DNA from 4 places in the Thalassotalea crassostreae genome. Region 2 is predicted to be linked to each of the others. Evidence: predicted binding sites of a transcription regulator. Region 2 holds the regulator's gene; each other region holds the start of a gene.
What was found. Region 2 encodes LexA, which represses DNA repair genes until DNA is damaged. Its sites were predicted from a motif close to TACTGTATNNNNATACAGTA; they were not measured.
Positions count from the first base shown of each region.

Region 1: the regulator LexA is predicted to act here: its motif matches at 6,767-6,786, upstream of recN (DNA repair protein RecN).
Region 3: the regulator LexA is predicted to act here: its motif matches at 3,597-3,616, upstream of imuA (translesion DNA synthesis-associated protein ImuA).
Region 4: the regulator LexA is predicted to act here: its motif matches at 3,750-3,769, upstream of mutS (DNA mismatch repair protein MutS).

Region 1 is NZ_CP017689.1:2,918,153-2,926,544, reverse strand. It holds gene LT090_RS12570 (inorganic phosphate transporter) at 1-601, shown strand, start outside; gene LT090_RS12565 (DUF1161 domain-containing protein) at 791-1,036, shown strand; gene LT090_RS12560 (LysR substrate-binding domain-containing protein) at 1,237-2,148, shown strand; gene LT090_RS12555 (RNA polymerase sigma factor) at 2,248-2,796, shown strand; gene LT090_RS12550 (anti-sigma factor family protein) at 2,789-3,478, shown strand; gene LT090_RS12545 (coiled-coil domain-containing protein) at 3,482-4,402, shown strand; gene LT090_RS12540 (outer membrane protein assembly factor BamE) at 4,547-4,885, opposite strand; gene recN (DNA repair protein RecN) at 5,041-6,711, opposite strand; gene nadK (NAD(+) kinase) at 6,928-7,809, opposite strand; gene grpE (nucleotide exchange factor GrpE) at 7,983-8,392, shown strand, end outside.
Region 2 is NZ_CP017689.1:3,470,684-3,479,075, reverse strand. It holds gene argC (N-acetyl-gamma-glutamyl-phosphate reductase) at 1-838, shown strand, start outside; gene argB (acetylglutamate kinase) at 807-1,646, shown strand; gene LT090_RS15075 (ornithine carbamoyltransferase) at 1,698-2,615, shown strand; gene LT090_RS15070 (argininosuccinate synthase) at 2,679-3,902, shown strand; gene argH (argininosuccinate lyase) at 3,904-5,793, shown strand; gene lexA (transcriptional repressor LexA) at 5,901-6,515, opposite strand; gene LT090_RS15055 (helix-turn-helix domain-containing protein) at 6,624-7,607, opposite strand; gene LT090_RS15050 (beta-propeller domain-containing protein) at 7,779-8,392, opposite strand, start outside.
Region 3 is NZ_CP017689.1:2,046,491-2,054,882, forward strand. It holds gene LT090_RS08865 (error-prone DNA polymerase) at 1-1,416, opposite strand, end outside; gene LT090_RS08870 (Y-family DNA polymerase) at 1,416-2,900, opposite strand; gene imuA (translesion DNA synthesis-associated protein ImuA) at 2,900-3,589, opposite strand; gene LT090_RS08880 (SOS response-associated peptidase family protein) at 3,738-4,433, shown strand; gene LT090_RS08885 (SDR family NAD(P)-dependent oxidoreductase) at 4,452-5,252, opposite strand; gene LT090_RS08890 (DUF2750 domain-containing protein) at 5,422-5,808, opposite strand; gene aroG (3-deoxy-7-phosphoheptulonate synthase AroG) at 5,818-6,873, opposite strand; gene add (adenosine deaminase) at 7,089-8,093, shown strand; gene deoD (purine-nucleoside phosphorylase) at 8,148-8,392, shown strand, end outside.
Region 4 is NZ_CP017689.1:880,148-888,539, reverse strand. It holds gene metH (methionine synthase) at 1-1,241, opposite strand, end outside; gene metA (homoserine O-acetyltransferase MetA) at 1,238-2,185, opposite strand; gene recA (recombinase RecA) at 2,557-3,579, opposite strand; gene mutS (DNA mismatch repair protein MutS) at 4,041-6,617, shown strand; gene rpoS (RNA polymerase sigma factor RpoS) at 6,701-7,651, opposite strand; gene LT090_RS03955 (peptidoglycan DD-metalloendopeptidase family protein) at 7,711-8,392, opposite strand, start outside.

The DNA.
Region 1 (8,392 bases), 550 kb from region 2:
TGGTGTTGCGATTGTTGTTGCGATAGTAGGTAAGATATTTATTTCTCGCTTGAACTTTAAAGAAAGTAAAAATCGTCGTGCTAACTATATAAACGTTGAAAAAGTATTTGCAGTGTTAATGGTTATCACAGCTTGTTGTATGGCCTTTGCTCACGGTTCAAATGACGTGGCGAACGCAATTGGTCCACTAGCTGCAGTTGTTTCAATTGTTGGTTCAGACGGCGAGATTGCATCTAAAGCGGCTCTTGCATGGTGGATATTACCTCTAGGTGGTTTTGGTATCGTAGCGGGTCTTGCGTTGTTCGGTCATCGCGTTATGGCAACGATTGGTACTGGTATTACTCACCTAACGCCAAGTCGTGGTTTTGCGGCAGAATTAGCGGCGGCATGTACGGTAGTTGTAGCATCTGGTACTGGTCTTCCTATTTCAACGACTCAAACATTAGTTGGTGCTGTTTTAGGTGTAGGTATGGCGCGTGGTATCGCGGCTATCAACTTAGGTGTTGTTCGTAACATCGTTGTTTCATGGGTTGTTACATTACCTGTAGGCGCAGCATTATCAATTATGTTCTTCTGGATGATTAAAGGGGCGTTTAGCTAACCTATAATTCAGAATAAACCTTAATAACCAAGCCGGACACAAAACAGTGTCCGGCTTTTTTATGAGTACTGCTAAAGTTGTTCTCGAGCTTGGAGTTTACAATTTTATAACAAAGTTCCAACACTTCTTTGCAGTTTAATAATTTAGAGGCGTTATTATAGATGCATCTAAACAATTAAGGATTTACCAATGAAAAAACTTATCTCATTATTTACTGCTGCACTTTTATTCTCTGTTTCTGCTCAAGCTGAAGTTAAAGATTGTGATGAATTAGAAGATGAAATTCATACTAAAATTTCGAATAACGGTGTTGAAAATTTTGATTTGATGGTTGTTGACAATGATGAAGTTGACGAGCACGAAGGTTATAAAGTCGTTGGTAGCTGTGAAGCTGGTTCTCAAAAAATCTTATACAAAAACCTATACAAAGGTTAATCACAAGGTTAATCCAAAGGTTAAGAATTTAGTTCGCTAAATTTACCACCACGAATAACAAACCCCAGCATCATGCTGGGGTTTTTGTTTATAGGATTTAATTGCTCACTAACTAATAAAAAAACACTATGAAAATTGGCTTTTATTCAATTTTAGATTAAATTAATTAAACCATAATTAATTACTGATTGAATTTATCGATGAACACCCATTTGCCAAACCTAAAACATTTACAATATCTATTGGCATTAAACGAGCACCAACATTTCCATAAAGCAGCTGAAGCATGCTTTGTCAGTCAGTCAACCTTAAGTAGTGCCATCATTAAGCTCGAGCAATTGTTAGATTGCCAGCTTATTGAGCGCGATCATAAAAGCTTTGTTTTTACCGCTCACGGTAAAGCGGTGGTTAATTTGGCAGAGAAATTGATTTTGGACGCTACCAATTTAGTGGAATTTTCTAAATCTGGTGGTATTGCCAGTAAAGGTCAGATCCACCTTGGCTCAATTCCAACCATCGCGCCTTTTCTGCTAACAGACGTTGTTTCTTTGGCAAGTGAAAAATTACCAGACATTGAGCTTTTTATCACTGAAGCACCCACCGAAACTTTGCTGCAGCAATTAGCCAACGGAGATATTGATGTCGCTATACTTGCGCTGCCTATTGAAGCAAAATATGCAAATCAGTTTAAAGAAACTATGCTGGGACAAGATGCAATTGAATTGGTTGGCGATAAAGTCATTGTCGATTCTGTGCTTGAAAGCGGCAACTTTAAATCATTAGTTAATGGAAGTGTATTCCTGTTATCTGATGAACATTGTTTAAAAGAGCATGCACTGTCAGCATGTAAGCTTGTTGATCAGAAAAAAATCAATCCATTCTTTTCCACCTCAATTGCCACTTTATTGCAAATGACCATCCACCACAAAGGTCTTACTTTTTTACCTAAAATGGCAATAGATAAAGGTATTGCCAGTAATGAGTTTCTATCTGTCGCTCAAATGCCAAATCCTGCCTATAGACAAATCGCAATGCTTGAACGAAAAGGCAGTTTACGTTCTGAAACGTTTACTTTGATTGCCGATTTGATTCAAAATTTGTTTGAAAAATAAATTATTAATCTTTTCAAACTATTTTGAAACTTGTCTCGACTATACCTACAAAGAGACAACAAAAAGCAATGTTGATGAGAATAATAATTAGGAGCCATTTTGTTTGAGCGCAGTGATGAAAAATTAATAGCCAAAGCAATTAAAGGTAATAAAACTGCCTGGATGGAACTGCTTAAACGCTATGAATCACAAATCTATAACTACGCTCTGAGAATGGTTGGTGATAGGGATGATGCCTTAGATTTATTGCAAGATATTTTTGTCGCAGTATTTCGAAACCTTTCTTCTTTTCGCGGTGAAAGTAAATTCAAAACCTGGTTGTTTCGAATAGCACATTACCGTTGCATTGAATACTATCGTCGCAAAAAACCATGGCAAGCACTGGATGACGAACCAGAGCAAGTTGCCGATGAGAAAGATTCTTGTCCGCAATCAGAGTTGATGCAATCACAGCAAGCAGAAAGTTTAATACGTAGTTTACAAATATTACCGGTGAATCAGCGGTTAGTTGTAGAAATGAAATTCTTTCAACAATTTACCTTTGATGAAATAGCAACACAATTAGGTGTTTCTTCTAATACCGTTAAATCACGATTATATAGTGCCTTAGATAAGTTAAAGGTAGAGTTGGAGCTCGATTATGTCTAATTCAGAAAAACAGTTTCAGTTATGGCTCGATGGTAAATTGGATGCAGAACAAGCAGTACAGTTCGAGCAAAGTATTGAAGACAATGCAGAGTTAAAGCAGCGCCTAGCGATGGCAAGGTACCTCGAACAACAGGTTCATTGTATTGCACAAGAGGACGTCCCTGCATGGGATCGAGAGTCTACATTCAGTACTGATAAGAGCCCGTGGTGGCAATGGCAAGGTTTACCAGTATTGTCATTCACATCGTCAGTATTTGCGATTATGTTGGTGATTTTTAATGTGCAGTTCATCTCTACAGAACAAGGCTATGCGGTTAATTTTGGTCATCAAGAACAGCAGACAGCAAAAGATGTAAATACGCTAATAGAACAACAGTTAGGCGACTTTGCTAAAGAGCAGCAAGTGGTAATGACCAATTTCGTCAGCGACTTAAAACAAAGTCAGACGGACAATAATTTAAAACTCGCAAGCTATTTAATGTCCACAACTAGGCAAGAGCGCCAACAGGACATTTCAGCTGTAGTTAAGTTTGTTAACGAGCAAAGAGATGATGACTTGTTAGATCAAAAATTACGGTTACAAAAGCTTGAATATAATCTTCAGACTCAGTCATTTAACACTATGACTAGCCCTGTAACATTACAAAATACTAATTACCCGATAGATAACTCAAAGGAGTAAATAATGAATAATTTTAAGGTAAATACGTTTAAAAATAATTTCTCTAAAGTAGTCGCAACGTCAGTTGCAATAGCTGCAATGATACCTTTTTTGAGTCAAGCACAACAGTTTGAGGATATTCATAAACAGCTCGATATTATGAGTGATATTGTAAAAACATCTGTCGCTAAAAAGGTTACACCACATGGACCATGGTTAAGTAATGTTGAACATACATATCTAGCAGGTCAAGGCGCTGTGTTTACCATGACTAGCCGCGGTTCGATGCGCTCAATTAGCCCTAATATGCCAGTCATGCCAAGAACGCCAGTCGTACCGGTTGCACCCAAAGGTATGGAAGGTTTGTTTGATGAAGAGTTTCAAGCCGAATTAGAAGCGGCGATGGCAGAAGCTGAAGTTGCAATGGAGTTAGCTTATCAGGAGGCTGATATGCAACGTGAACTAAGAGAACAAGAGCGTGAATTAGCATATAAACAACGCGACTTAGCTCGTGCTGAACGTGACTTAAGTTATGAAAAACGACATGCTGAAAAAGAAGAGCTCGCTGAGTATGATAAAAAAATTGAAAAACTTAAGCTAATGCAAAAAGAGATCAAAAAAGAAAGTGAAAAACTTCGTACTAAGAATGCTCAAATGGCAAAAAAGGCGAAGCAAACTAAAGCTGAATTGGAAGCCAAGCAAAAACAATACTTTGCTGATATGGAAACCGATACCACAAGAGTTCTTTGTGACTACGGTGTGAGCTTAAAAGCAATTCCTGATGATGAATATGTAACCTTTATTTTTGTTGGTGGTGGCGAAAAAATGAATAGTCGTGCCACAGACAAAGTGTTAGTTTTTCATAAGTCTGATGTGAAAAGCTGCGCATTAGAAAAAATTGATAGCGCACAATTATTAACAAAAGCAAATGGCTATTATTTTTAATACTGCATTACGCCTTGGCTGTCCAAAGGGCCAGGAAGTATAGAAAAATAAATAAATGACGAAAGCTTAGAAAACAAAAAACCAGCACTATGCTGGTTTTTTTATGTTTGTCCTGGCCATTAGTTGACCTAACAGCAGGTGACTTTATTGAATTGGAATATAGAAACCTTCTTTAATTTCAAAATCACCTTCAGCACTTGCTAGGACTTCTTGCTCAAATCTAAGTGTGAGTCTTTTACGTTTATCAAACTCTTCACCCTTTCCTGATAAAAATTCGTAAACATAATACCAAGTGTCATTATTGAAACTATCTCTGATCACTGGGTTTCCAAGAATATACTTTACTTGTTCTTTAGTCATACCGACTTGTAATTTATCAATTTCTTTTTGTTCCAGGTAATTACCTTGTGGAACATCAATTTTATAAACACAAGCTGAAGTTAAGCTTAGAGCTAATGTTAATATTACTGCGCGAGTTAACATCTCATGATTCCTTTAAATCTAGTTCAAGGATAATAACTAAGCGTTGCACTAGATTAAAGTGTTTTATTGTCTATATGACAAAAATTTTACTAAAACTCGCTTTCTTTGAATCAAAGTGAACTAACTTTGACTCTTTACAGTCTAAAACCTTCGGTTTAAGCCGTTTTTGCGAGTAACTCTTTGGCATTTGCTAAACTGCTTTGGCTAATTTGATCACCAGCTAATAATCTCGCCACTTCGTTTTCACGAGCAACTGCTGATAAATGGCTTACTTGAGTCTGAGTTTGTTTACCGTCGATTAGTTTAGAGACAAACAATTGTTGGTCACCTTTTGCTGCGACTTGCGGTAAGTGAGTAACACAAATTACTTGTGTATTTTGGCCAAGACGCTGCAATTGTTGACCAACTTTCGCCGCTGTTGGGCCGCTAATACCAACATCCACTTCATCAAAAATAAGTACCGGTGTATCGACTTTTTCGGCCAAAATTACTTGAATCGCTAAACTGATGCGAGAAAGCTCTCCACCAGAGGCAACTTTTGCCATTGACTCAAGCGACTGACCAGGGTTCATAGCAACAACAAACTCGATGTTATCTAAACCATACATGGCTGGTTCGCTGCTTTCATTTGTTGTTAACTGCAACTCAAATTTTGCATCTGGCATATTTAATTCATGCATCGCCGATGAGATTTTCTGCGCCAATAGTTTCGCTTGCTTTTGTCTCGATGCGCTAAGTTTAGTTGCTAGTTGTTGGTACTGATGCAGACAATCTTGCAGCTCATTATCAATGTGCTCTAGTCTCATGTCATCATTGGCGATACTGGCTAACTGTGCCGCTAAACCTTTATGGTGTTCGAGCAAATTTTCAGGTTCGATATGATGCTTTCGCGCAAGATTTATTGCAGTAGAGTATCGTTCTTCAATCAACGCGTATTGTTCAGGGTTTATTTCAATACTTTGTTGGTAATGATTTAGATCATTACATGCTTCTTCTAAACTAATTTTTGCTTCTTCTACTAAGCTAGTGATTGCCTTAGCGTTACTATCTATTTCGCTTAATTGTGACAAGCTGTCTAATGATTGCTGTAACGCGCTAATCGCGTTCATCTGTTCATCGTTTGCTAACGTTTGCAGGCTTTGCTCCGATAATATCATCAGTTTTTGAGCATTAGCATGTCGTTTAAAGTCGTTTTCTAATTGGGTAAATTCACCATCTTGGATATTGAATTCATCAAGCTCTTGAACCTGATAGTGCAATAACTGCTGTTCAGCTTGACGTTGTTGTTTTTGTTGTTGAAGAGTCGCTAACTCATTGTTGAGATGACGCCATTGCTTTTGTGCACTTTGTAGCTTAGCTAACATAGGTTGGTGATTTGCATAAGCATCAAGCAAGCGGCGTTGTTCTGTCGATTTTAATAACAATTGGTGATCATGCTGACCATGAATATTGATTAACTTCTCGCCAAGTGTTTTTAGCTGATTTAGTGGCACTGAGTTACCGTTGATATAAGCTCGGGAGCGGCCCTCACAACTAATGACTCGTCGAATAATACATTCATCGTCATTCTGTAGGTCATGGGCATCAAGCCATTGACGAGCGCTTTTGTTATCGGTTACATCAAAGCTTGCGCAAAGTTCTGCCTTGTCACTGCCAGGTCTAACGGTATTAGTTAATGCACGCTCGCCTAAGCAAAGTCCTAACGCATCAATCGCTATCGATTTTCCTGCGCCAGTTTCACCGGTAATTGTCGTCATTCCTTTTTGCCAGTCAACTTCAACGTAACTGACGATAGCGAAATTTTTAATCGTTAAATTAAGTAACATGCACACAACCTTTTGATATACCCATTAGTGGAATAGAAAATACTGTAAATATAACCACTGTTAAAATATACAGTAAAGTTACCAGTGTTATTCAGCTAATGCAAGTTTAATCTTTGCACGGAAAGTGAGTGGCGAAATTAATGGTGTTAAGGTGCTAGCAATACTTAAGTATTCGTGGATGTTATAGAATGTTGTGTGGTGACCAGCAATAAGATTTTAGTAAATCTTATTGCCCCAACTTAATTTATTACGTAACACTTTAAAGTAATTGTGATCGGTTGGGTGGATTAGTCGTAATGTATATTTACTTTTCTTAATAATAATTTCGTCACCTGGCATAACCGCGAGAATGACATGGCCGTCACAACTGACTTGCAGTTCCTCATGGTTTTCTGCTGCGACAACAAGTTTCAATACCGAGTCGCCATCAACGACAATAGGTCTTGACGTTAGTGTGTGGGGAAACATCGGAACCAATGACAAGGCATTCAGTTTTGGCGTCATGATTGGGCCGCCCGCTGACATAGAATAAGCGGTCGAACCGGTAGGTGTTGCTACAATCAAGCCATCAGAGCGTTGAGAAAACATAAAATCATCGTCAATGTATACTTCAAATTCCATCATACTGGCAACTTTACCAGGGTGAAGTACCGCTTCGTTCATCGCACTATTTGAGCTTTTTAGTTGGCCATGGCGATATACTTCAGCAGTGATTAAAAATCGATGTTCAGTTTTATAGTGACCGGCAAGTATCGCTTCTAATGGCTCAATTAAGTTATCCGGAGATAAATCAGTAAGAAAACCCAAGTTGCCACGGTTAACGCCGATAACGCCAATGTCATAGCAAGAAAGCACTCGTGCCGCGCCAAGCATATAACCGTCGCCACCGACGACAATGGCAAGATCTGCTTGTTCGCCAATAGCGGTGATTTCATTACCATAGTGTTCGGCTTTATTTAGAACTTTGGCAACTTTCGCTTCTATCAAAACATGATAGTTATTATCTTCCAAAAAATGATGCAACGCTGCAATGGTCGCAAGTGCGCCATCGTGATCAGGTTTTCCAATTAGGCCTATGGTTTTATACGTTTGCGTCATTTATTGTGCACTAAGTAGTTGATTGTTTTTTATTAATTATGGCAGTTTTACTGTTATTTTACCTATTGTAAAGAGCACTTTTGCGAAATAGTTTAATTTTCTGCTTGAAACCTAGCTTTAAGACCCCATAATTACCACAATTAGAGAATTTAACGTATCTTTTGGAGTTATCAATGACAACTGAGTCAACTAATACAGACAAGCCAACTAATGATGAGAATATAGAACAAAATCAGGCAGACATTAATGCTGAGAGTCAGGCTGTTGAAGGTGAAGTAGTTGATTCTGCTGAATCTAATGAGTCAGCAGAGCAGGAACAACCGACTTTAAGTCCAGAGCAAGAGAAAATTGCTGAGTTAGAGCAGGCGCTTGCTGCGGCACAAGCAACTATTGATGGCAACAAAGATGCCGTAATCCGTGCTAAAGCTGAAGTAGATAATATGCGTCGTCGTAGTGCTCAAGAAGTCGACAAAGCTAAGAAGTTCGCATTAGAGAAATTTGCCGTTGAAATGTTAACAGTTGTTGATAACCTCGAACGTGGATTAGCAACAATTGACGCAGAAGCTGAAGAGCAAAAAGCGAT
Region 2 (8,392 bases):
GACCGCTAACAGCGATCTTGATGCGGTGTTTTTTGCCACTCCTCATGAATATTCTCAGCTTTGGGCTAATGCTTTTGTAGAGCAAGGTACCAAAGTATTTGATTTGTCCGGTGCATTTCGTTTACCGAATGCACAAGATTATCCTAAATATTACGGTTTCGAACATCATCATCAGTCATTACTTGATAACGCTATTTATGGTTTAGCTGAATACAACAGTAATGAAATTGCCGGTGCTGATCTGATAGCCGTGCCTGGTTGTTACCCAACAGCAAGTCTAATTGCTCTTAAACCTGTGACTGATGCCAACATGCATAAAGAAAATGGATTGATAGTTGTTAATGGCATTAGCGGCGTAAGCGGTGCCGGAAGAAAGGCAAGTTTAGCAACTAGTTTTAATGAGTTAAGCCTTAAGGCATACAATATTTTAGCGCACCGTCATCAGCCAGAAATTAGTCAACATTGTGGTAGCCAGGTTATTTTTAACCCGCACATCGCGCCATTCAAACAAGGCTTACTTTCGACGGTTACATTACAGCTCAATGATGATGTAACCGAAGAACAAGTGGTTAATGCCTACCAAAGCGCATACCAAGATAAGCCTTTAGTTCGTATTTCTAAAAGCTGGCCACAAATTGACGATGTAGCAAATACGCCATTCGCTAATGTATTTTTCAAGTACGACCAAGACACTCACACCTTAGTGGCGAGTTGTGCCATTGATAATTTATTAAAAGGTGCGGCAAGCCAAGCGGTGCAGTGTTTCAATATTACTTTGGGACTTGATAGCCAATATGCATTAATCAATGACAACAAAATTGGTGGCGCAAATGACTAATCAAGAGCATAACCAAGTGAGCAATCAGGGCATGTCACAAAGTCCTTTAGTAATAAAAATTGGCGGCGCAATCATGGAGTCTACCGATGCGCAAATAAGCCTATTTAATACGATTAAAAAATTACAAAAGCAAAACCGTAATGTCGTCATTGTTCATGGTGGCGGCTGTGTTGTTGACCAACAATTGGCGGCAGCCGGTTTTGTCAGTGACAAAATTGATGGATTAAGAGTAAGTAGTCCTGAGCACATGGATATTATTGTTGGCGCACTTTCGGGCTCGGTAAATAAAAACCTAGTTTCAATGGCCAGTAGTTGTGGTATTTCGTCGATTGGCTTGGCCTTGCATGATGGCAACATGATTAAATGTGTTGCTGCCGATGCCAAGTTAGGTTGTGTCGGTATTCCACAAACTAATGATCACACAACGTTAGAAGCGCTGATGCAAGCAGGAAACTTGGTATTTATCTCATCAATTGGCAGTTTAGCGAACGGTCAATTAGTCAATGTTAATGCAGATGATGCCGCAGTCGCGATAAGCGAGTTGATAGACGCTGAGTTAGTGTTACTTACTGATGTTGCCGGTGTGAAAGGCAAAGACGATGAATATTTAGCAGAATTAAATAATGAGCAGGCACAACAATTGATTGATGAAGGCATTATTAACGGCGGCATGATTGCTAAAGTAAGAGCGGCGTTTGCCGCAGCAACGCAATTGCGACGAAGTATCGCGGTGGCCAGTTGGAAAACTCCCGAGCAACTATTATTGTTGCAAAATGGGCAGGTTATCGGCACCCGCATTAACCCTTAATTCATATTTTACTTATATCAAATTAAACAAAAGAAATTATTAGGATACTTTATGTCGTTAAATCATTTTTTAGCTGATGACTTACTAAGCAAACAACAGTTATTGGCACTTATCGCACAAGGCTTAGAAATAAAAGCCAACCCAGCGAAGTACAGCAATGCCTTAGCCGGTAAATCTGTAGTGACCATTTTTGAAAAACCATCTCTGCGTACTCACATCAGTTTTGATATTGGTATCAATAAGCTAGGCGGTCATAGTCTATACATTGGTCAGCAAAACGGTCAACTTGGCGAACGTGAGCGAGTTAAAGATGTGGCGAAAAACTTAGCTTGTTGGGCTGATATCGTTGTTGCCCGTGTATTCAAACAAAGCGTCCTTGATGAAATGGCAGAGCACGGTGGCATTCCTGTGATCAATGCATTGAGTGATTTATACCATCCTTGTCAGGCACTTGCTGATTATATGGCATTAACTGAAACCTTTGGTTCGTTGGAAGGATTAAACCTTGCCTATATTGGCGATGGCAACAATGTATCTAATTCATTGATGCTTATGGGCAGTGTACTTGGTGTTAATGTCACTGTGATCACGCCTGAAGGTCATGAACCAACCGCCGATATGATTAGCAAAGCGCAACAGTTGGCAGCGCAAAGTGGCTCAACGTTGACAATAAGTACTGACATTAAGGATGCTGAAAACCAACAGGTTATCTATACTGATACTTGGATTTCAATGGGTGATGATACTAAAGTTGCTGACATCCTAGCTAAGTTTATGCCGTATCAAATAAACGATGAATTAATGGATAAAGCGGGCGCATCTGCTGTGATGCACTGCCAACCAGCACACCTTGAACAAGAAATTACCACTAGCGTTTTTGACTCAGATAAGTCACTCGCATTTTTACAAGCGGAAAATCGCATGTGGGCACAAAATTCTGTGTTATTGACCTTAGTTAACGGTAAGTAGTTAACCTAACAGTCAATACACAAAACAACTTAAATTTAAATATTGAAAGCATTAGAGAACGTTATGAGCATTAAGAAAACTGGAATTAAAAAAGTAGTATTAGCCTATTCTGGCGGATTGGACACATCGGCGATCATCCCATGGTTGAAAGAGAACTATGACGGTTGTGAAGTTGTTGCCTTCTGCGCCGATGTTGGTCAAGGCGAAGAAGAGCTTGATGGCATTGTAGAAAAAGCCATTGCTAGTGGTGCATCTGAATGTCATGTTGTTGACTTGAAAGAAGAGTTTGTTAAAGACTACATTTATCCAATCATTAAAACTGGTGCGGTATATGAAGGTCAGTACTTGTTAGGTACATCAATGGCTCGTCCAGTAATTGCTAAGGCGCACGTCGAAGTCGCTTTGAAAGTTGGTGCTGATGCGGTATGTCATGGCTGTACTGGTAAAGGTAATGACCAAGTGCGTTTTGAGTCTTGTTTTGCTGCCCTTGCTCCGCAACTAACTGTTATTGCGCCATGGCGTGAATGGGACATGGTTTCTCGTGAAGATTTACTTGATTACCTGGCAGAGCGTAACGTCCCTTGTAGTGCATCACTAACTAAAATATACAGTCGTGATGCAAACGCATGGCATATCTCACACGAAGGTGGTGAATTAGAAGACCCTTGGTGTGAGCCGTCTAAAGAAGTTTGGACGATGACTACCGATCCAGAAGATGCGCCAAATAAACCAGGTTCAGTCATGCTTAGTTTTGAAAAAGGTGAATTGGTTGCCGTAGATGGCAAAGCCATGTCACCTTATCAATGTTTAGTTGACCTTAATGAAAAAGCTGGCGCACATGGTGTTGGTCGTATTGATATCGTAGAAAACCGTTTAGTTGGTATGAAGTCTCGTGGTTGTTATGAAACCCCAGGTGGCACTGTATTAATGGCGGCATACAAAGGGCTAGAGTCATTAATTCTTGATAAAGAATCTTTAAAGTTTAGAGAGTCTGTTGGTCTAGAGTTTAGTCACGTAATTTACGATGGTCGCTGGTTTAACCCATTAGCTGCCGCGCAAATGGCAGCTTGTGCATCATTTGCAGAGCAAGTAACTGGTGATATCGTAGTGAAACTATACAAAGGCCAAGCAACGGTAACACAACGTCGCTCGCCAAACAGTTTATACTCAGAAGAGTTTGCAACGTTTGGTGAAGATGACGTTTATGACCAAAAGCATGCCGAAGGGTTTATTCGTTTATTCAGCTTGTCGTCACGTATTGCGGCACTGAAAGGACAGGAGAAGTAACATGGCGTTATGGGGTGGCCGTTTCAAAGGCGGAAGTAGTGATAAATTTAAAGCATTTAATGATTCACTGCCATTTGATCAAATTCTTGTACAACAAGATATTCAAGGTTCTATTGGCTGGTCAAAGGCCATTCATAAGGCTGGTGTGCTAACGCTAGATGAACAACAAAAGATGGAACAAGCTCTTGTTGATTTGAGTGCGAAGGTAGAAAGCGGTGAAATTGATTTCACCGATTCTGCTGCTGAAGATATTCACAGTTGGGTTGAGGGTGAACTAATCGAAGTGATTGGTGATATCGCACGCAAACTACATACTGGCAGAAGTCGTAATGACCAAGTTAGTACAGATTTACGCCTTTGGTCTCGTGAACAAGTTGACGTGATCATCGAAACCCTCAATGCGGTTGTAGTTGAGTTAATCAATCTTGCCGACAACAACAAGCAACACATATTACCGGGTTATACACATTTACAACGTGCTCAACCGATCCGTTTTGCTCATTGGTGTATGGCTTATGTTGAAATGCTTAAACGGGATATTTCAAGATTACAAGATGCTCGCGTTCGTCTGAATCAATCACCATTAGGTTGTGGCGCCCTTGCTGGTACTACGTATGAAATTAACCGTTATGACTTAGCCAATTCTCTAGGCTTTGATGGCCCATGTTTAAACTCGCTTGATGCGGTTAGTGATCGTGATTACGTACTGGAATTATTATTTGCAGCAAGTACTGGCATGATGCATTTATCACGTTTCGCTGAAGATTTAATTTTCTTCAACTCTGGTGAAGCTAACTTTATTACTTTAGGTGATGCGGTTACTAGTGGTAGTTCATTAATGCCGCAGAAAAAGAACCCTGATGCACTTGAGCTAATTCGCGGTAAATGTGGCCGTGTTTATGGTTCATTACAGGCATTGTTAGTAACATTAAAAGGCTTACCACTTGCCTATAACAAAGATATGCAAGAAGACAAACAAGGCTTATTCGATGCACTAGAGCAATGGGTATCATGTCTTGATATGGCTGGCGAAGTGATTAACTCGATTGAGTTGAATTCTGCCGAATGTGCTAAAGCGGCACGTGGTGGTTACGCCAATGCCACTGAGCTTGCCGATTATCTGGTTGGCAAAGGTGTTCCATTTAGAACTGCGCACGATATCACTGGTGCAGTAGTGTTATATGCGATTAGCCAAGGCGAACCGCTTGAGAGTCTGCGCTTAGATGAATTTAAACAGTTCAGTTCATTAATAGAGGCCGATGTTTACCCTGTACTTGAATTAGAATACTTAGTAGATAAACGAAACATCCTTGGTGGCACAGGTATTGAACCTGTTACTAAAGTTATCGAACAAAGCCGCTTGCAACTTGGTAGCGCAAATTATGTTGTTCGTGACGCTAAGCTTACCGATATTCGCGCGATTGTGAAGCTGGTAAATTACTGGTCATCAAGAGAAGAGAATTTACCACGCAGTGAAGACGATTTAATCAAATCAATTCGAGATTTCGCTGTAATCGAGGTAAACGGACAAGTGTGTGCATGTGCGGCATTGTATATCTACAGTACTGGACTTGCGGAAATTCGTTCATTAGGAGTAACGATAAATCACCAAGGTAAAGGTTATGGCCAAAAACTTTGTCAGTTCTTACTTGATAGAGCCAAAGCGTTATCATTGATCAAGGTATTCGTATTAACTCGTAAGCCTAAGTTCTTTGAAATGCTAGACTTCTTGCCAGGTGACAAAGACACCTTGCCTGAAAAAGTAATGAAAGATTGTGACTTATGTCCGAAACAAGATAATTGTGACGAAGAAGCGTTGATATACAATTTAAGTGATCATCATTCGATGCCACACTTACTTAATAGTATTGATGTCACAGTGGAGCAATAGCTAATAAAGGCCACTTTAGGCGTCGATAGAAATAAAAAAGGCAGTATTAATGAATATTAATACTGCCTTTTTCTTGTTCTTCTTAAAAGCTAAAAGCTGAAAGAACACTACATCCAATCGGCGTTACGAATAACACCAACGGCAATGCCTTCGATATTAAATGGTGTAGATGCTAAATCGACAACTATTGGTGAGAAATCTTCATTCTCAGCATGCAAGTAAACGACATTGCCTTCACGCTTATAACGTTTCACCGTAACATCATCTTCAACACGAGCAACAACAACCTGACCATTATTGATATCAGTCGTTTGATGAACCGCTAATAAATCACCATCTAAGATGCCGATATCTTTCATACTCTCGCCATTAACTCGTAACAAGTAATCGGCGGCAGGGTGGAATAAATTACCATCAATTTTGTAATTATCTTCAACATGCTCTTGCGCTAAAATAGGCTCACCAGCGGCAACACGGCCAATCAACGGTAAACCTTCTTCTTCAATATGCTCTTCAGCCAATCTAATACCGCGAGAAGTACCCGGTAACATTTCGATAAAGCCTTTTTTCGCGAGTGCTTTTAAATGTTCTTCAGCTGCGTTTGCTGATTTAAAACCAAAGAAATTAGCAATTTCAGCACGAGTAGGTGGCATACCTGTTTCGCCTAGCTTTTCTTTAATAAAGCCAAATATTTGTTCTTGTCTTGCAGTAAGGGCGCGCATATCATTAAGCCTGTTTATCTGTACAGTAACTGTTAGTATATACAGCTAGGTGATAAACGCAACCTATTATTTTGATTGGTAAATTAAAAACTAATTGTCGTCTAAAGCTTATTCCTCTTCATCCTTAGCAAACAATTCCATTAAGCCAATAAGTGCGGCGAAAAGTACTGCGCCAACTGGCCAGATAATCCAAGTGATACCCCAAGCCATTGTCCACAAACTCCAGCCAAGAAATATTGCGATTAATAGTGGCCAGTAAAATGCAGCAAGCTTTTCTGCACGTTTTGCACGTTTGCTTTTTACGCTGTTAAAGTCGCTATCCCTTAACACATTATTAAGGGCATCATATTTTGTCGATACTGGGATCACTAGATATAGTCCTGCCGATATGATCAATAGCAGTACAATTAACATCATTAAGATTAAATCGGTGCCAGCAGCAGACATTGCTGCGAACATCAAAGGTACAAAGCTGACAATAAATAGAAAGATGCCAATCGATAACCGTCTATTGTATGTCGGTCTGAACTTTTTCATCTTCTCGCTAAACACACCGTGTACACCGTATGCTAACTCAAAGCGTTCATCATCTATTACCGTGGTATCGTCGTCATATTGATTGGTTTTGAGAAAGAAGCTTACGGCTATCGAAACCATAATTAAGATAAATACAACGCCGATTGGTGCTGCAATATCACTTGTTAAGTTGAGTTTATTGCTATCGGCCATTGCCAGCAGAAACAGTAACGGTATTACTGAGCAGACGCACAATAGAACCCCTTTAACATTTAAAGCGGTCGCTTCCATCGTGCTATCAATGTATTTCGTTGCTTGTTCTAGGCTTACCTGAATTGTGTCGGAACTTTTGCTGCCTTGGCTCGATTCGAACACTTCATTTTCATCTTTCAATAAAAAATCAGTAGACACATCAAAAAGCTCAGCCAGCATAATGATGCGATTTAAATCAGGGATACTATTTGTACTTTCCCATTTTGATACTGACTGCCTGGAAACATTAAGTTTCTCTGCTAATTCTTCTTGCGACCAACCAAGTTGTTTTCTTAATTTAACGATCTTTTCTGCTAATATCATAAAGTTTGTTCCTTCACTCGTAATTGAGCGCCTAGCATAGAAAGTCGGTTGGTTGCAGACTAGCAAGCTAGGTTGTTATTTTGTCAACTCACGGTTGCACTATAGCTAAGTACATAAAATCATTGATGTTTTAATTTTGATTTTTACATGTTTTTTTAATTGTTTTTGTTGTTATTGTACTTTTACAGCATCGCTAGGATTTGACCAACTTGCTTGCCAAAGGTCATTTCCATCAACAAAATAGACATTATCACCATCAATAATACTGCGATGACCGTATCGGCTTTGCAGGTCTTCTTCATATTCGGGTTGCACCGCGCCGACTCTATCAAGCATCGAGTTATCAACTTCAAACAACTCTAACGACGACTTGTATTGATGACGATAATCCCATTGATTTGTCATCTCATCGAATGTTTCTATGTATTGATGAACATACAAAGGCACCGTAAATGACATTGAGCCATCAGAGTGATTTAAGCTAGTGAAAGCATGGAAATCATATTCTACTTCGGTTTGCGTCCCAGGGTATGTGTAGGTTATGAGTTCGCTTGGTGAGGTTGGATCGCTGATATCAAATAGAGATATTTTTGCGCCATGGGCCAAGGTTTCATCATTAATTAATGCTTGCGGAAATTGCCATTGTTCTTGCTCTTTATCGCCATCGGCTCTGGTATCGATAACTTCGGCAAAGCCCCAAAATAAACCATCGGTTTGTCGACCAATGCCGATAAGTAGATTTTCATCAACAGGATGCAAGTAAGCTGAATACCCCGGTATTTCCA
Region 3 (8,392 bases), 1.4 Mb from region 2:
ACGAGGAAATCCAAGAATTTCATTCACCAAAGTAATGAAGTTTTGTCCCTGCAATGATTCTGCCGATAAGCCTAGTTCGACAATCTGAGCTTGCCAGTTTAGCCCACGGTCTCGACGGTTAATATTTTTAATGAAGTATTCAAGCTGAGTAACGTTAATACCCAACGCTTTACCAACATCACGGATGGCGCTTTTTAAGCGATAACTTATGACGGTTGCCGCAATTGCTGTGCGCTCTCGCCCGTATTTTTGATAAATGTATTGAATCACCTCTTCACGACGCTCGTGTTCAAAGTCTACATCAATGTCTGGCGGCTCATTACGTTCTTTAGAGATAAAGCGTTCAAATAGTACCGATATCTGCCTTGGATCAACGGAAGTGATCTCTAGGCAATAACATACCACTGAATTAGCCGCAGAGCCTCGACCTTGGTATAAAATCTGCTCAGTTTTAGCAAACATAACCACATCATGTATGGTTAAGAAGTAATAGGCATAATCCAGCTCTTCAATTAAACAAAGCTCTTTATCAATAATTGCTTGAATGTGATCTGGGACACCATCAGGGAAGCGGAATTTACAGCCTTTATCAACCAGCAGCTTTAAATGCTCTATTGCCGACAAGCCATTGGGCACCAACTCTTGTGGATACTCATAGCGTAATTCAGACAACTTAAACTGACATTTCGAGGCTATCGCCATCGTTGTTTGTATTGCTGTTGGGTGAAACAGTTTATCTAACTTAGCCAGTGGTCTTAATGAGCGCTCGGCATTAGAGAGCAATACCCGCCCTAGTTTACTTACTTGAGTGTTATGCTTAATTGCCGTTAATGTATGTTGCAACTTTAGCCTTGATGGACAGTGCATCACAACCCCACCACAGGCGACAATATCAAGTTCTAATTGCTCAGCAAGACGCTGACAATGATGTTGATAATCATGATCCGTGGCGACTAATTGCCTTTGTAGTGCCAAATACAAACGTGACGAATGATGTTTGGCTAACCATTGTCCCCAGTGTAAATCTGTCGAATTTCCTTTTGGTAGCCAAAGCACGAAACAATGCTTTATCGACATTAAGTCCCATTCAGATAGCTGATATTGGCCTTTACTGCTACGGCGTCTAGCATTGGTGATCACTCGACATAACTCGGCATAAGCTTGCCGTGTCGGCGAGATTAGCAGTAACTGAAGCTCATCATTAAAATGAAACATGCTGCCGATGATCAGTTTAATATCAAGTTTGGCACTTTTGATTGCACTATAGGCCCTTACCACTCCTGCAACCGAGCACTCATCGGTAATGGCAATAGCGTGATAGCCATAGAACCTAGCTTGATGCACCAACTCTTCTGGTTGTGAAGCACCTTCTAAAAATGAAAAATTGCTCTGACAAAATAGTTCAGCGTAATACATTAACTAAATACCCCATGCAGAAACCACTCGCGCTCAGGGGTTTTGAAGATCCATAGCCAACGGCCATTTTGACTACGGGCAACAAAATAATCACGACAGATATAATTGTTATCCCACCAACCACTAACAATACGCTCTGGGCCGTGTTCAATACTGACAGACTCTACTAAAGGCTCCGGCTCTGGCAGCATTAACGAAGGTCGTAGCAAATTATTGTTTTCTCTATTTGGCTGAACAACCTTGTTATTGACGCTGTTGGTGTTGGCGTTAACGCTTATCTCTTTGCTTATTGAAAATGGTTGGCAATTATGACTGGCATATTCAGGACGGTGATCATTAACCACATTTATGCCTCGAACTTGCTCACTACCCAGCTTGGCTTGTAGCCTTGAAACAAGTTGTTTCGCCGATACCGCACCACGTTTTCCGCTAAATAAATCAGCTTTATCATAGTCATTATCAACCACCTTGCTCGCCGCAAGGCTGATTGCAATAATAGGTTCAGCTAATGTTAATGATGCTAATGTCAGTTGCGATAGTTCAAGCCATATTGGTGCTCTGTACTCCATTTGTGCCGATACAATCGCTAAGGTTTGTATTGGCTGTTCGCGAAAATGTAGTTGTATCTCGATTTGTCCTGCGCGTTTGTCACGCAAATAAAGAAAGCGTTCAAGTCGTATCAATAATTTAGTTAAAGGTGATTGCAGCCAATCTAAATTCGAGATCTCATACAATAAATCTAAATGCTGATTAAACTGCTCTGGAGGATGATAAAAATTAACCGTATGCTGTAATTGCCCACTCAAGCGGCCGACGTAGTTAACTAAATCGATATCAAAACGCTTGGCGATTTCAGTAAGAGGAAGCTTTAACAGCTGCTGAAACTGATTAACCCCAATACGTTTTAAGTTATCAATGGTTTTATTAGGCAGTTCACTTACCGTTAATGGCCGTTTATTGATTTGCAGTAAGAGCCAGTTGGCGTCATCGCTGACCTGATTTAGACCATCTTTTGCCAGTAAGGTCGCAGCATAAGGTGAATAAGCACAGGCGTACTGATAATCGACTGTCATCGACTTTAAATGCTGCTCAATGGTTTGCCAGTAATTTTCCAAACCACCATATAAGGTAAGCATATTACTGACTCGTAGTAATAAACCATTCGGCTCAATTGGGCATATATCGGCACTCACTAAGTACAGCCATTGAGCTATTTCAGTCAGCTTTTTCTTTTCTATCTCGATATCATAGGCATTCACTTGTAGTTGCTGACAAAGCGCTGCAGCACTACCAAGCCCCATACCGACTTTAATGCCCTGAAGCTTTGCTTGCTGATCAAGCTGACAAACGCGATTACTGCGCTTATCAACAATAATCAATGCCGGCATATCCAGCACAGTATCACCTTCCTGCTTCTGCTGCTGGACAAAGCCAGCATTTAATTGCAGTGTTGGGAAGTGTAAATAGAGCCATAGCGTGCTCATTACCCCACCTTTTTCTGCGGAAAAGGAATTAGATTACGATTACTCGCATAACAGGTAAGCAACGGCCAAGATTTTGCCATATTGATAATAAATTCATCGCTTGGCCAACCTTGTTTACGTTTATTTATTTTTGCCACAAGTCCGGTTTCTTGGGCGTTAAGAGTAATACTCAAATCAAATGGTAAAGACATTGATTCAGATTTTTCTTGGCGCATAATAAACTGACGGCTTTGCCCTGTATCGCAAGCAAGTTGTAAACGTTTTACTTGATGAATTGCTAATGCAGAGTCTTGCCACAATAAAACACTGCTACAGCTTCCGCTTTTTAAGCATTGCTCAGCAGTCCATAAGCCGTCATGAATGGTCTTAGGATAAATCACCAGCACTTTTTCACTTTCAACACCACTGCTTTGCAACATTTGCGCATTAATATTTCCTGGTGGATTAATAAACACGCACAATTGCTGCCCCTGCTGATGATCGGCAGCAAGTACTGGCATAAGTAAACGTAACTCGCCAATACCAATTGGCGAGCGAAGTTCTATCACCCCTTTTTCAGGAAAACCACCATCGAGTTGTCGATCAAGCTCTAAAAAACTAGACTTAATTTGTGCATGAATGTTAGATTTTTCATCAACACCATGCCAAAGCCATTGTTTATGCTTGAGTATTTCAATTAAATTGCTCATAATAAACACCTGTATATTTATACAGTATAATTATAATTAACTATTCTTGCAAGAACAGTTGCGATAATTATTGTAATAATAGTTATGAGAACTGCAGCCAAAATTGTCGTAAAAACTGAGCAATAGTGATACTAAAAGGAAAGAATTTATGTGTGGCCGTTTAAATATAATCGATGATCCATTTGTTCGATCACTGCTCATTGAGCTTGGTGTTGAAAGTCCTTTAGAAAACGTTCATTGGGGACGATTTAAACGAGCAACCGATACCCTATCGGTCGTCAGAGAATTTGATGGTAAACGCCAGCTTGAACAAGCAAATTGGTGGTTATTACAAGAAAGAACCGAGAATGGCTTTAAACCTTCAAAATACACCTCATTTAATACTCGCTACGATAAGCTAAATACACCACGTAGTGCCGGCTATAAAGCCTATCGGGAATCACGTTGCGTGATCCCAGTAAAAGGTTTTGGTGAAACTGAATTTATCAATAAGAAACCATTACATTATTATGATTTTACAACAGAAGATGGCCAAGCAATGGTGCTCGGAGGTCTAGTACGCCAGTGGTTTCATCCACAAACACAGCAAAGTATATCGAGCTGTTCGGTGATCACCTTGCCACCACATGAAAAACTAAAGCACATTCACTCAAAAGCAATGCCACTTATCTTGCCGCAACATGACAATACCATAGATATGTGGCTTGATAGCTCACTTACCAATACCCAAGTCTTTGATGATTTACTTAAACCGCATTTACCGCAATCACTTATCGCAACCCAAATAGATAAACCGTCGACTTATCATGCGATCAGTCAACCGATTGTGATAAATGCAGATTAATCGCTTAATCAAAAAGCGCTATTCTTTTAATAAAAAACCGCTCACAATGGCATAAAGCTTTCTTGGTAATATGCGAGAGCTTAGTACCAGTACTTTATTAGCAAGGCCAACCACTCTCGAAGAAGAGCCTTGTTCAAGTACTTTCACTGCTGCTTTTGCGACGATCATACTGTCCATCTTCGATAGATTTCTAAACCAATTATCTTTCTTAGATGCAACTTGCCAAAACGGTGTATCTATCGTACCAGGACACAAGGCTGAAACTTTGACCCCGGAGCCTGAAAGTTCAACATTTAATGCTTCGCTAAAATTTAACACAAATGCTTTTGTCGCTGCATAGGTTGTAAAATTCGGCGTTGGCTGAAAACCAACCATAGAAGCAACATTTAAAATACGACCTTGCTTATGCTCAAGCATTGACGGTAAAAACAAACGAGTAAGATGCACTAAGCTACGAATATTTAGGTTCAACATTTGCTCGTCTTGCTGCCAATCCATATCAGCAAATGGTCCTGTTTTTCCAAGACCTGCGTTATTCACTAACAAATCTAATGCTTTTCCTTTAGTTAATACGTTGTCTTGCACAAACTGAAAAACATCCTCTGCGGCTTCTTTTACTGCTAAATCCACCACGAGAATATTAATTGATACTTGGTGTTGTTCAGACAATTGCTGCTGTAATTGTATAAGCTTGTCTTCGCTTCTTGCGACTAAGATTAAGTGACAACCACTCGCAGCAAGCAAACGTGCAATATCTGCACCTAATCCCATTGAAGCCCCTGTGATTAATGCGGTTTTGTCTTTAAAGAAATTACTCAATATTGTTCCTTGTTTTTATTGTTATGAATTTTAATTATTTTTCTACAATGATTGTTTATCGATAGCTTTACAAAATAAAAGACACAATACCAAGGTATTGTGTCTTTGTTTACTAATTCAACTCTAATTAACTCTAGTTTTTACGAGCTACTAGTTTTTTCGCGCTACTCTAGTTTTTACGAGCAAGTTTGGCCAACTTCTTATCAAGTACTTGGTTAAACTCCCACGGGTAGAAAACTTGTCCTGTCAGCTCTGTAGTAGGAAAAATGATCAAACATAATTCATCTTCTTCCATACCCGGTAACCATTTAGTTTTAATGTCATCAAAACTAATTTGCAGAGGCTTACAGTGATCCCACTCTTGCGTTGCCCACAACGAAGCAGTTTCCTCTGTAGGCCAAAACGGTACAAAATCTTCTTCATCTTCGGTCAACATTACCGCGCCGTGTTCATCGGTTAAGATCCAAGCACTGCGTTCGCTCATCAGGTTTTGCATAAACAGCTCATAGCGCTGTTCGTCTGATAAATTTATACTATTTTTGTCAATGTTAACCATAGCTGCTTGTTACCCTTTCATGCGTTTCTTAGAAGCAGTGGCAAGCTTTTCTAATAAAACTTCAGTATCTTGCCAACCAATACAGGCATCGGTAATGCTTTGTCCGTATGTTTGAGCTTTATTATCGACTAAAGATTGGTTTCCTTCCACTAAATGGCTTTCTACCATCACACCAAATACTGACTTATTACCATTATCCATTTGTTGGCAAACATCGTCACACACTAACATTTGGTTTTCAAACTTCTTGTTTGAGTTAGCATGAGAGAAATCAATCATAATTTTTTGGTTAAGGTTTGAATCTTTTAACTGCTGAGTAATACGTTCAACATGTTCTTTTGAATAGTTTGGTTCTTTACCGCCACGCAAAATAATGTGGCAATCTGGGTTACCTTTAGTCTCTACAATGGCTGAGTGGCCTAATTTTGTAACTGATAGGAAATGATGTGGTGCACTGGCTGCGCCAATGGCATCTACCGCTACTTTAATGGTGCCATCTGTACCATTTTTAAAACCAACTGGACAAGATAAACCAGACGCTAATTCGCGGTGAACCTGTGACTCAGTAGTACGCGCGCCAATTGCGCCCCAACACATTAAATCAGCCATATACTGCGGAGTGATCATATCTAAATACTCACCAGCGGTTGGTAATCCCATATCATTTAAGTTTAATAACAGTTTACGACCAATACGCAAGCCTTCATTAATTTGGAAACTGCCATCTAAATGAGGATCGTTAATCAGACCTTTCCAACCAACCGTTGTACGTGGTTTTTCAAAATAAACACGCATAACAATTTCTAAGCTGTCCTTATACTTTTCACGCATTTTATTTAAACGTGAACCATATTCTAAGGCTGCTGTTGGATCGTGGATAGAACAAGGACCAATAACAACTAAAAGACGATCGTCTTTGTCGTTTAAAATATCACTTATTGCCTGACGTCCCTCAAACACAGTACGAGAAATTTTTTCAGTATTTCGATAGCGCTCTAATAACGCAATTGGTGGTAATAATTCTTTTAATTGATTAATTCTAACGTCGTCGGTTTGGTATAACATCTAAATCTCTTTTACTGGTGGGCTTTTAACATCAATTTAACAGTGTTTTGTGTCGATGCCAACAGCAAATATGAGTAAAAGCACTAATTAACAAATAAATTTAAAAAATAACTTAAAATCGCATCATTATTTGACAAAATTGACCTATATTTAAAGGCAGAAACTTAAACGTTTGTTTAAAAACCTGAATTAAAGCAGAGGTTAACACCAACTTTATGGTCCATGACAACATCCCTTTAGTCGATTTACATCGACACTTAGATGGTAATATTCGCCCAGATACTATTTGGCAGCTTGCTCAACAAAATGATATTGCTTTACCTGTTGATACCTTTGATGAGTTTATTCCTCATGTACAAATTCAAGATAGAGCAAGTGATTTATTGGAGTTTTTAGCAAAACTTGATTGGGGCGTTAATGTCCTTAAGTCCCTTGATGATGTATATCGCGTAGCTTATGAAAACGTGGAAGATTTGCATCTCGCAGGCATTGATTACGCAGAGCTGCGATTCTCTCCTTATTACATGGCAATGAAACATAACCTAAATACCAGCGAAGTGGTTGCCGCTGTAATTGATGGCGTCAGACAAGGCAGTCATGATTATTCAATTAAAACTAATCTGATTGGCATTATGTCTCGTACTTTTGGCCCTGAGCAATGTCTAAAAGAGCTCAATGCCCTGCTTGATCATAAAACCCATCTTTGTGCCATCGATTTAGCCGGTGATGAATTAAATCAAGGTGCGGAACTATTTGAACATCACTTCTCTTTAGTTAAACAAGCAGATTTACAAAGCACCATACATGCAGGTGAAGCAGCTGGCCCAGAAAGTGTTTGGAAAGCAATTCAACTGCTTAATGCTCAACGCATTGGCCATGGAGTTGCTAGTCATCAAGACCCAAAACTGATGGAGTACTTAGCGCAAAATAACATCACTATAGAAAGCTGCCTAACCTCTAATTATCAAACGGGTACGATTGCAGACATTCAAGAACACCCAATTCACACCTTTTTAGAACATGGCGTACGCGTTTGCTTGAATACTGACGACCCGGCAGTTGAAGGCATTGAGCTGCGACATGAATACGATATTGCACGAACTGTTCTTGGTCTTAGTAATGAACAACTAGGACAAATTCAACGTAACGGTTTAGATGCAGCTTTTCTATCAGAATCAGAAAAGCGCGCTTTACTCATTGAAAAATCGACTAACATTTAATTAGTACAGTGATTTTTAACACATTAATGAAAACATAAAATACAGGAAATAGTTATGGCAACTCCTCATATCGAAGCAAAACTTGGCGACATCGCAGAAACAGTCCTAATGCCAGGTGATCCGTTGCGTGCGAAATTCATCGCAGAAACCTTTTTAGAGAATGCCACGTGTTTTAATACCGTGCGTAACATGTTTGGCTTTACCGGCACATATAAAGGCAAACGCGTTACGGTAATGGGTTCTGGCATGGGCGTTCCATCTATTTCTATCTATGCAACAGAGCTATATAAAGATTACGG
Region 4 (8,392 bases), 1.3 Mb from region 2:
TCAAGCATACCTTCATCCATGTTGATATCGATGATCTGCGCACCATTTTCCACTTGCTGTAATGCTACTGCGATCGCTTCATCATATTTTTCTTCAGTGATCAGACGCTTAAATATTGCTGAGCCGGTAACGTTGGTTCGCTCACCAACGTTAACAAATAAGCTGTTTTCATCAAGGTTTAATGCTTCTAAGCCAGATAAACGACAAGCGATCTTTTTAGCTTCAACAATGCGGGGTTTCACGTTAGCAATGGCATCACTGATTGTTTTAATGTGCTCAGGCGTTGTACCACAACATCCGCCAACCACATTTAAAAATCCTGACTGTGCCCACTCAACGATGTGCTCGGTCATTTCAGCCGCATCTAAATCATATTCACCAAAAGCATTCGGTAAACCCGCATTTGGATGAGCTGATACTGGGAAGTCTGAAATTTGGCTGAGCTCTTCAACATATTGGCGCAACTCTTTTGGACCAAGTGCACAGTTTAAGCCAATACTAATAGGTTCGGCATGGCGCATTGAGTTGTAAAATGCTTCACAGGTTTGCCCTGATAGTGTACGACCTGACGCATCGGTAATGGTGCCAGAAATCATAATAGGTAAACGATAACCAATGTCTGCAAACACAGTTTCAATAGCAAATACCGCAGCCTTGGCATTTAGCGTATCAAAAATGGTTTCGATCATAATGATGTCAGAACCGCCTTCAATTAACGCCTGTATCGATTCGATATAAGCATCTTTTAATTCATCAAAACTAACATTACGAAATGCAGGGTTATTGACATCAGGAGATATTGAACAAGTACGGTTTGTTGGGCCTAAAACACCTGCGACAAATCTTGGTTTATCCGGCGTTTTCGCCGTTATTTCATCGGCAACTTGACGCGCAATTTGAGCGGCAACTAAGTTGATTTCCCGACTTAATGATTCCATGTCATAGTCAGCCATGGCAATCGTTGTCGCATTAAAGGTATTAGTTTCGATGATATCCGAGCCAGCAACTAGGTATTGGCGATGAATATCCTTGATAATCTCAGGTTGAGACAAAACTAGAAGGTCATTATTTCCTTTGACGTCACAATGCCAATCGACAAAGCGCTGCCCTCGATAATCTTCTTCTTCAAACTTATGTTCTTGGATCATGGTGCCCATTGCGCCATCTAATACTAAGATGCGTTGGCTTAATTGCTGCTCCAATAAACGAGTTTTTTCTAATTGTTCTACTGATGATTTCACTTTCTTTTTCCTAACAGTGTACGGTTATCGTCACTGCCTTCAAGATGATAAGGGGTAATTTGATAGACGTAATAATTTAACCAATTGCTAAATAATAAACAGCCATGGCTGCGCCAGCTGTTTAGTGCTTTTGCCGATGGGTCGTCCTTGGGAAAATAATTTATCGGTAAGCTAACGTCATCACTAGTTGTTAGGTCCCGTTGATATTCATCACTTAAGGTAAATGAATCATATTCAGGATGGCCAGTAACAAACACCTGCTTTTTGTCTTTACTTGCCGTTAAATAAACACCAGCAATGTCAGCTACACCAAGTACATTCAACTCGTCAATGGTGCGATATTCTGCTTCACTTATATCACCAAAGCGTGAATGAGGCACTAAAAACTCTTCATCGAAGCCTCGAGTTAATGACTCCATAGGATCAAGTGTTTGATGTCGATAGACACCTGATAACTTCTCTGTTCTCAATTTGCGGTGTAAACCATAAAAATGAAATAGCGCTGCATGAGCTGCCCAGCATGAATACATGGTAGATGTAACGTTATTTTGAGCCCAATCAAATACTTGTTGAATCTTAGGCCAATAAGTAACTTCTTCAAAATCCATTTTTCCTAACGGCGCACCGGTTACAATCAATCCATCGTAGTGCTTATCCTTTATATCATCAAAATGACGATAGAAATTATCAAGATGAGCTTTAGGAGTATTTTTCGACTCATTTAGATGTAATCGCACAAATTCTATATTAATTTGTAATGGCGAATTGCTTAACATTCTAAGAATTTGAATTTCCGTTTCAATCTTGTTTGGCATCAAGTTCAATATCGCTACTTGCATAGGGCGAATATCCTGATTAATCGCTCTATTTTCGGACATTACAAAGATATTCTCATTAGCGAGAACTGCAAGTGCAGGTAATTGATCAGGTATTTTAATCGGCATAATAAATAGTAAACAATAAGTAATTTAGCGTTCGAACATTGGCTTATAGTACTAATTCGCCCGGCATTGTCAACATCTAAACGTATAGACGTCTAAATAAAAGAATCCTAGAAAGCTAAAATCAAGATAATAAAACGAACATGTGCATCAAAAGTCTATTAAGAAAAAGTTGCACTAACTAGTTCAATTATAATATTTAATAAAATAGTTCGGGTTTGAAATAGTGAAAAAGCTTAATTGTTACAACAAGGTAAGAACTGTGACAAAAAAATGGCGCTCAATGAGCGCCATTTAAAATGCAAAAAGATTAATAAAAACTGATGTTAAGATTTTTATCTAGTTTTTGATTAAGTTTTACTTCTCGATATTAATTACTCTTCGATTTCCTCTTCGGAAGTAAGTTCGATAGGTGCTAATAATAGGCTACGTAACTTACCTTCTAAATCTTTCGCCATTGCAGGGTTTTCAGCAAGGTATTTAGTAGCATTTGCTTTACCTTGACCAATTCTTTCGCCCATACAGCTATACCAAGCACCTGCTTTTTCAACCATCTTGTGCTTAACACCAAGATCGATTAATTCGCCTAAACTGTTTATACCTAAACCATATAAGATTTGGAACTCTGCTTGTTTGAACGGAGGAGCGATCTTGTTTTTAACCACTTTCACGCGAGTTTCGTTACCAGTGATCTCATCACCTTCTTTAACTGCACCAATACGACGAATATCAAGACGAACCGACGCATAGAACTTAAGCGCATTACCACCTGTTGTAGTTTCTGGATTACCAAACATTACACCAATTTTCATACGAATTTGGTTGATGAAAATAAGCATGGTATTTGACTGCTTAAGGTTACCAGTAAGTTTACGCATTGCTTGCGATAACATACGTGCTTGTAAACCCATGTGCGAATCTCCCATGTCACCTTCAATTTCTGCTTTTGGTGTAAGAGCTGCAACTGAATCGACTACGATTACATCAACGGCGCCAGAGCGGCTTAACATATCAACGATTTCCAATGCTTGCTCACCAGTGTCAGGTTGCGACACTAATAATTCATTAATATCTACACCAAGCTTCTCAGCATAAATAGGATCAAGTGCATGCTCAGCATCAACAAAGGCACAAACTTTACCGTTACGCTGTGCTTCAGCGATAACTTCAAGCGTTAACGTGGTTTTACCACTTGATTCAGGACCGTAAATCTCAACAACACGTCCCATCGGTAAACCACCAGCACCTAGCGCCACATCCAAGGCTAAAGAACCTGTTGAAATAGTTTCAACTTCCATACTGCGGTTATCACCAAGTTTCATGATAGAACCTTTACCAAATTGTCTTTCAATTTGACCTAGCGCTGCTGATAACGCCTTTTCTTTATTTGCGTCCATTGTAGTCTCCGATTTGTAATCTTTTTATCCAGTAGTTACGAAACAGTATACTGTATAATCGTACAGTATCAACTGGATTTTTTATTTATTTTAAAATAAAACACAACAAAAACGATAAAACATTGATATTTAAAACATTTATCTTATTACTATTTTCCCACCAAGGAGAATAATGTTTAATTAAACAGTGAATAATTTAAAAACACTGTAAATAGATAGTCATTTTATACAGTAGTTTTACAGTAAATCTTTTGCATTTTATTTGATAATTAATTGCAACTTACTTTGCGCTTAGTTAGATATTATTTTAACATCGTAACTCTAACGCGTATTGGGTAAACACATCACTCGAAAGTTCTGGATATACCGGGTTAATAACGGCTATTTTCAACTTTCCTGACTGATATCACAATAATAATTTTCATGTTTTTAAAAACGTTAATAAATACAAAAGCTAATCAATGACAGACGACCTTTTTACCAATAGCAATCACACACCGATGATGCGCCAATATTTAAAAATCAAAGCAGAATTTCCAACAATTTTGATGTTTTATCGCATGGGTGATTTTTACGAACTATTTTTCGATGATGCAAAAAAAGCATCAGAGCTTCTTGATATATCTTTAACTGCCCGCGGAAAAACCGGTGGTAACGCAATTCCAATGGCCGGTGTACCCTATCATGCAGTAGAAAATTATTTAGCTAAGCTAGTGAAGCTTGGCGAATCGGTTGCTATTTGCGAGCAAATTGGCGACCCGGCAACCAGCAAGGGTCCAGTCGAGCGAAAAGTAGTCCGTGTTGTTACCCCTGGTACTATTTCAGATGAGGCTTTGTTAGAAGATAAACAAGATAACTTATTAGTTTCGGTATTTGCATCTATAGCTAAACTTGAGCAGCAAAAATTTGGCATTAGCTATTTAGATATGAGTAGTGGTCGCTTTGTAATTTGCCAGCCTGAAACATTAGAACAGTTACAGGCCGAGTTACAGCGACTTTCACCAGCAGAGTTATTATATCCAGAGTCTTTTGAACACTTGGATATAGTGCAAGTATACAAAGGCAGTCGCCGTCGCCCAGATTGGGAATTTGACTTAGACACCAGTTTTAAAGTTCTAAATCAGCAATTCAATACCAAGGAATTATCAGGCTTTGGCGTTGATGATTACCCGTATGCTCTGCAAGCTGCAGGTTGTCTTTTACAATATGTAAAAGATACTCAACGAACCGCCCTACCACACATTCGAGACATAAAAGCGCAAGCTTATGCTCAAGGTGTAATTTTAGATTCTGCAACGCGAAAGAATTTAGAATTAACTCAAAACCTTTCCGGTGGCATAGAAAATACCTTAGCTGCGGTATTAGATAAATCCGCATCGGCGATGGGCTCTCGACTGTTAAAGCGTTGGCTGCATTTTCCACTTAGAGACATTGAAACCTTAGAGAATCGACAACAAGCTATCAGCGGTATTATTGACGAAGACTTATACACCGATTTGTTCGACAGTATCAAGAACATTGGTGATATCGAACGAATTATTGCCCGTATTGCACTTGGTAGTGCTCGTCCAAGAGACTTCGCAAGATTGAGAAATGCGCTCGGTATTTTGCCAGAAGTAAAACAATTACTTGGTGTAAGTAAACAAAGTTATTTGCAGCAATTGGCCAAATTGGCGGCACCAATTGATTCGTTAGAAAAATTACTATTTGATGCGGTAATCGAAAATCCACCGGTATTGATACGCGATGGTGGTGTTATAAAAGAAGGCTATAACAGTGAGTTAGATGAACTTCGAAACCTTAGCCAAGGCGCAACAAACTTTTTAAGTGAATTAGAAGTTCGTGAGCGCGAGCGCACTGGTATTCCAACATTAAAGGTGGGATACAATAAGGTGCATGGCTTCTTCATTGAGATCAGTCGTGCTCAATCTTCACAGGCGCCTGATGAATACATTCGTCGTCAGACATTGAAAAACAACGAACGTTTTATTACTGATGAACTTAAACAACATGAAGAAAAAGTGCTATCGGCTCAGTCTAAGTTTTTAGCTTTAGAAAAACGCTTATATGAAGAGCTATTTCAATTGACCGCGCCGTATATAGAACAACTGCAAAACTTAAGTGATGCGATATCAACGCTCGATGTATTAAATACCTTTGCTGAGAGAGCAATAAGTTTAAACTATCAAAAACCAACTCTTACTGACAACCCAGGTATTCATATAGATGCCGGTCGACATCCGGTTGTTGAATTCGTTAGTAAAGAAGCATTTATTGCAAATCCGGTAGAATTGTCAGACCATCGTCGTATGTTGATCATAACAGGGCCTAATATGGGCGGTAAATCAACTTACATGCGTCAAACGGCATTGATCACGCTATTAGCCCATGTTGGTAGTTTTGTACCGGCAGAGCGCGCCGAGATAGGCATCGTTGATCGTATATTTACCCGAATCGGCGCTTCCGATGATTTGGCAAGTGGTCGCTCAACGTTTATGGTGGAAATGACCGAAACAGCCAATATTTTGCATAATGCCACAGATAAGTCTTTGGTATTACTTGATGAAATCGGTCGAGGTACCAGTACCTATGATGGTCTATCATTAGCCTGGGCTTGTGCTGAGTACTTAGCGGTGAACTCAAATGCCTTTACTTTATTTGCCAGTCATTACTTTGAATTAACTGAGCTCGCCACGCAAATGGAAGGCCTTGCCAACATTCATTTAGATGCGATTGAACATAACGATTCAATTGTCTTTATGCACGCTGTACAAGAAGGCGCCGCAAGTAAAAGTTTTGGTTTACAGGTTGCGCAACTTGCAGGGGTACCAAAAGCGGTTATTAATCGCGCCAAACAACGCTTAGCGGAATTAGAATCTCAACAAACTGCAACCATTGTTTCTACGCCACAGCAATTACAGCCTGATTTAATCGCTCAAGAGCACCCAGTGGTAAATGATTTAAAAGCGATAAATATAGATGATATAACGCCAAGAGAAGCGATGGATTTGTTATTTGAATTAAAGGCGAAACTATAGTTTCAAGGTAGTTTTCAAAATAACGTTTTCACAACACAAAAAAAACCAGCTTTAAAAAGCTGGTTTTTTATTGCTATTAGGATTTATGCTTGGAATAGCGCTTCAATCGATAAGTCTTGTGCAGACAAAATATCACGCAAACGTTTTAACGCTTCAACTTGAATCTGTCTTACACGCTCTCGAGTTAAACCAATTTCATGACCAACATCTTCTAATGTCGCAGGTTCATAACCAAGAAGACCAAAACGTCTCGCTAACACTTCACGTTGTTTCGAGTTAAGTTCATTTAACCAGTGAACAATGCTTTGTTTGATATCATCATCCTGCAGATCTGATTCTGGACCTTGACTTTTCTCGTCAGCAATCACATCTAACAGTGCTTTATCTGATTCACCACCAAATGGTGTATCAACCGATGTTATGCGCTCGTTTAGCTTAAGCATTTTACTTACGTCAGCAACAGGCACATCTAATTTTTCAGCAATTTCTTCAGCTGTTGGTTCATGATCAAGCTTTTGAATAAGTTCACGAGCAGCACGTAAATAGACGTTAAGCTCTTTTACGACATGAATAGGTAAACGAATAGTGCGGGTTTGATTCATTATCGCACGTTCAATGGTTTGGCGTATCCACCAAGTAGCATAAGTAGAGAAGCGGAAGCCTCTTTCAGGGTCAAATTTTTCGACGGCGCGGATCAGGCCTAAGTTGCCTTCTTCGATTAAGTCTAATAATGGTAAACCGCGATTATTGTATCTTCGTGCAATCTTAACTACGAGTCGGAGGTTACTTTCAATCATTCGGGCTCGTGACTTTTCACAACCTTTTAATGATTTGCGAGAAAAATATACTTCTTCTTCTGCGCTTAATAATGGTGAGAACCCAATCTCACTTAAATACATTTGAGTTGCATCTAAGTTAGATGATGTTTCTTCTGTTGCAAGTTTTTCATCTTTTTTTGTTGCTTTTGCTTTAGGTGCCGCTTTTGCTTTTGGCGCTGCCTTTGCTTTTGTTGCAACTTCCTTCACTTTTACCATTGTAATCTCCCAATAACTTCATGGTTTATTATTCACTTAAACTGTCACTTTCTAGCCTCTTATTTTTTCGGAAGATACCTTGTTGGATCGACCGATTTGCCCCTAAAACGGATTTCAAAATGCAACATGGTTTTATCCGTGCCCGTGTTGCCCATTTTCGCGATTACCTGACCGGTTTTCACCGATTCTTGCTCTTTAACAAGCAAGGTTTCATTATGCGCATATGCACTTAGATAGTCATCATTGTGCTTTATTATTATTAGATTGCCATAACCGCGTAATGCGTTACCTGCATAGACTACAAGGCCTTCAGCAGCAGCTTTCACTGGCTGATTCAGCTCACCGGCGATATCCACGCCCTTGTTACCCTGTGCAGAATTGGAAAAACTCGATATAATTCGACCATTTACAGGCCACACCCAATTTTTCACTTTTTGTGTCAGAGAAGGCACCTTTACCTTGGTGAATTTTCCGCCACTGTCTCCACCATACTCCCCAGATTTATCATTTGCAACATTTTTGTAGTCACTTTTTAGCTCTTTATTAACATTTTTAGTTTTATTTTTGCCCTTATCACTGGTCGGGCCTTTTGTACTGCTTGTTTTAGCAGTTAATGATATTATTTGCCCAGGATAGATATTGTAAGGGGCAGAGATATTATTAATATTGGCTAGTGTCCTAACATCTTTACCTGCACGCCAGGCGATAGAATATAAAGTTTCACCTTTTTTTACGGTGTAA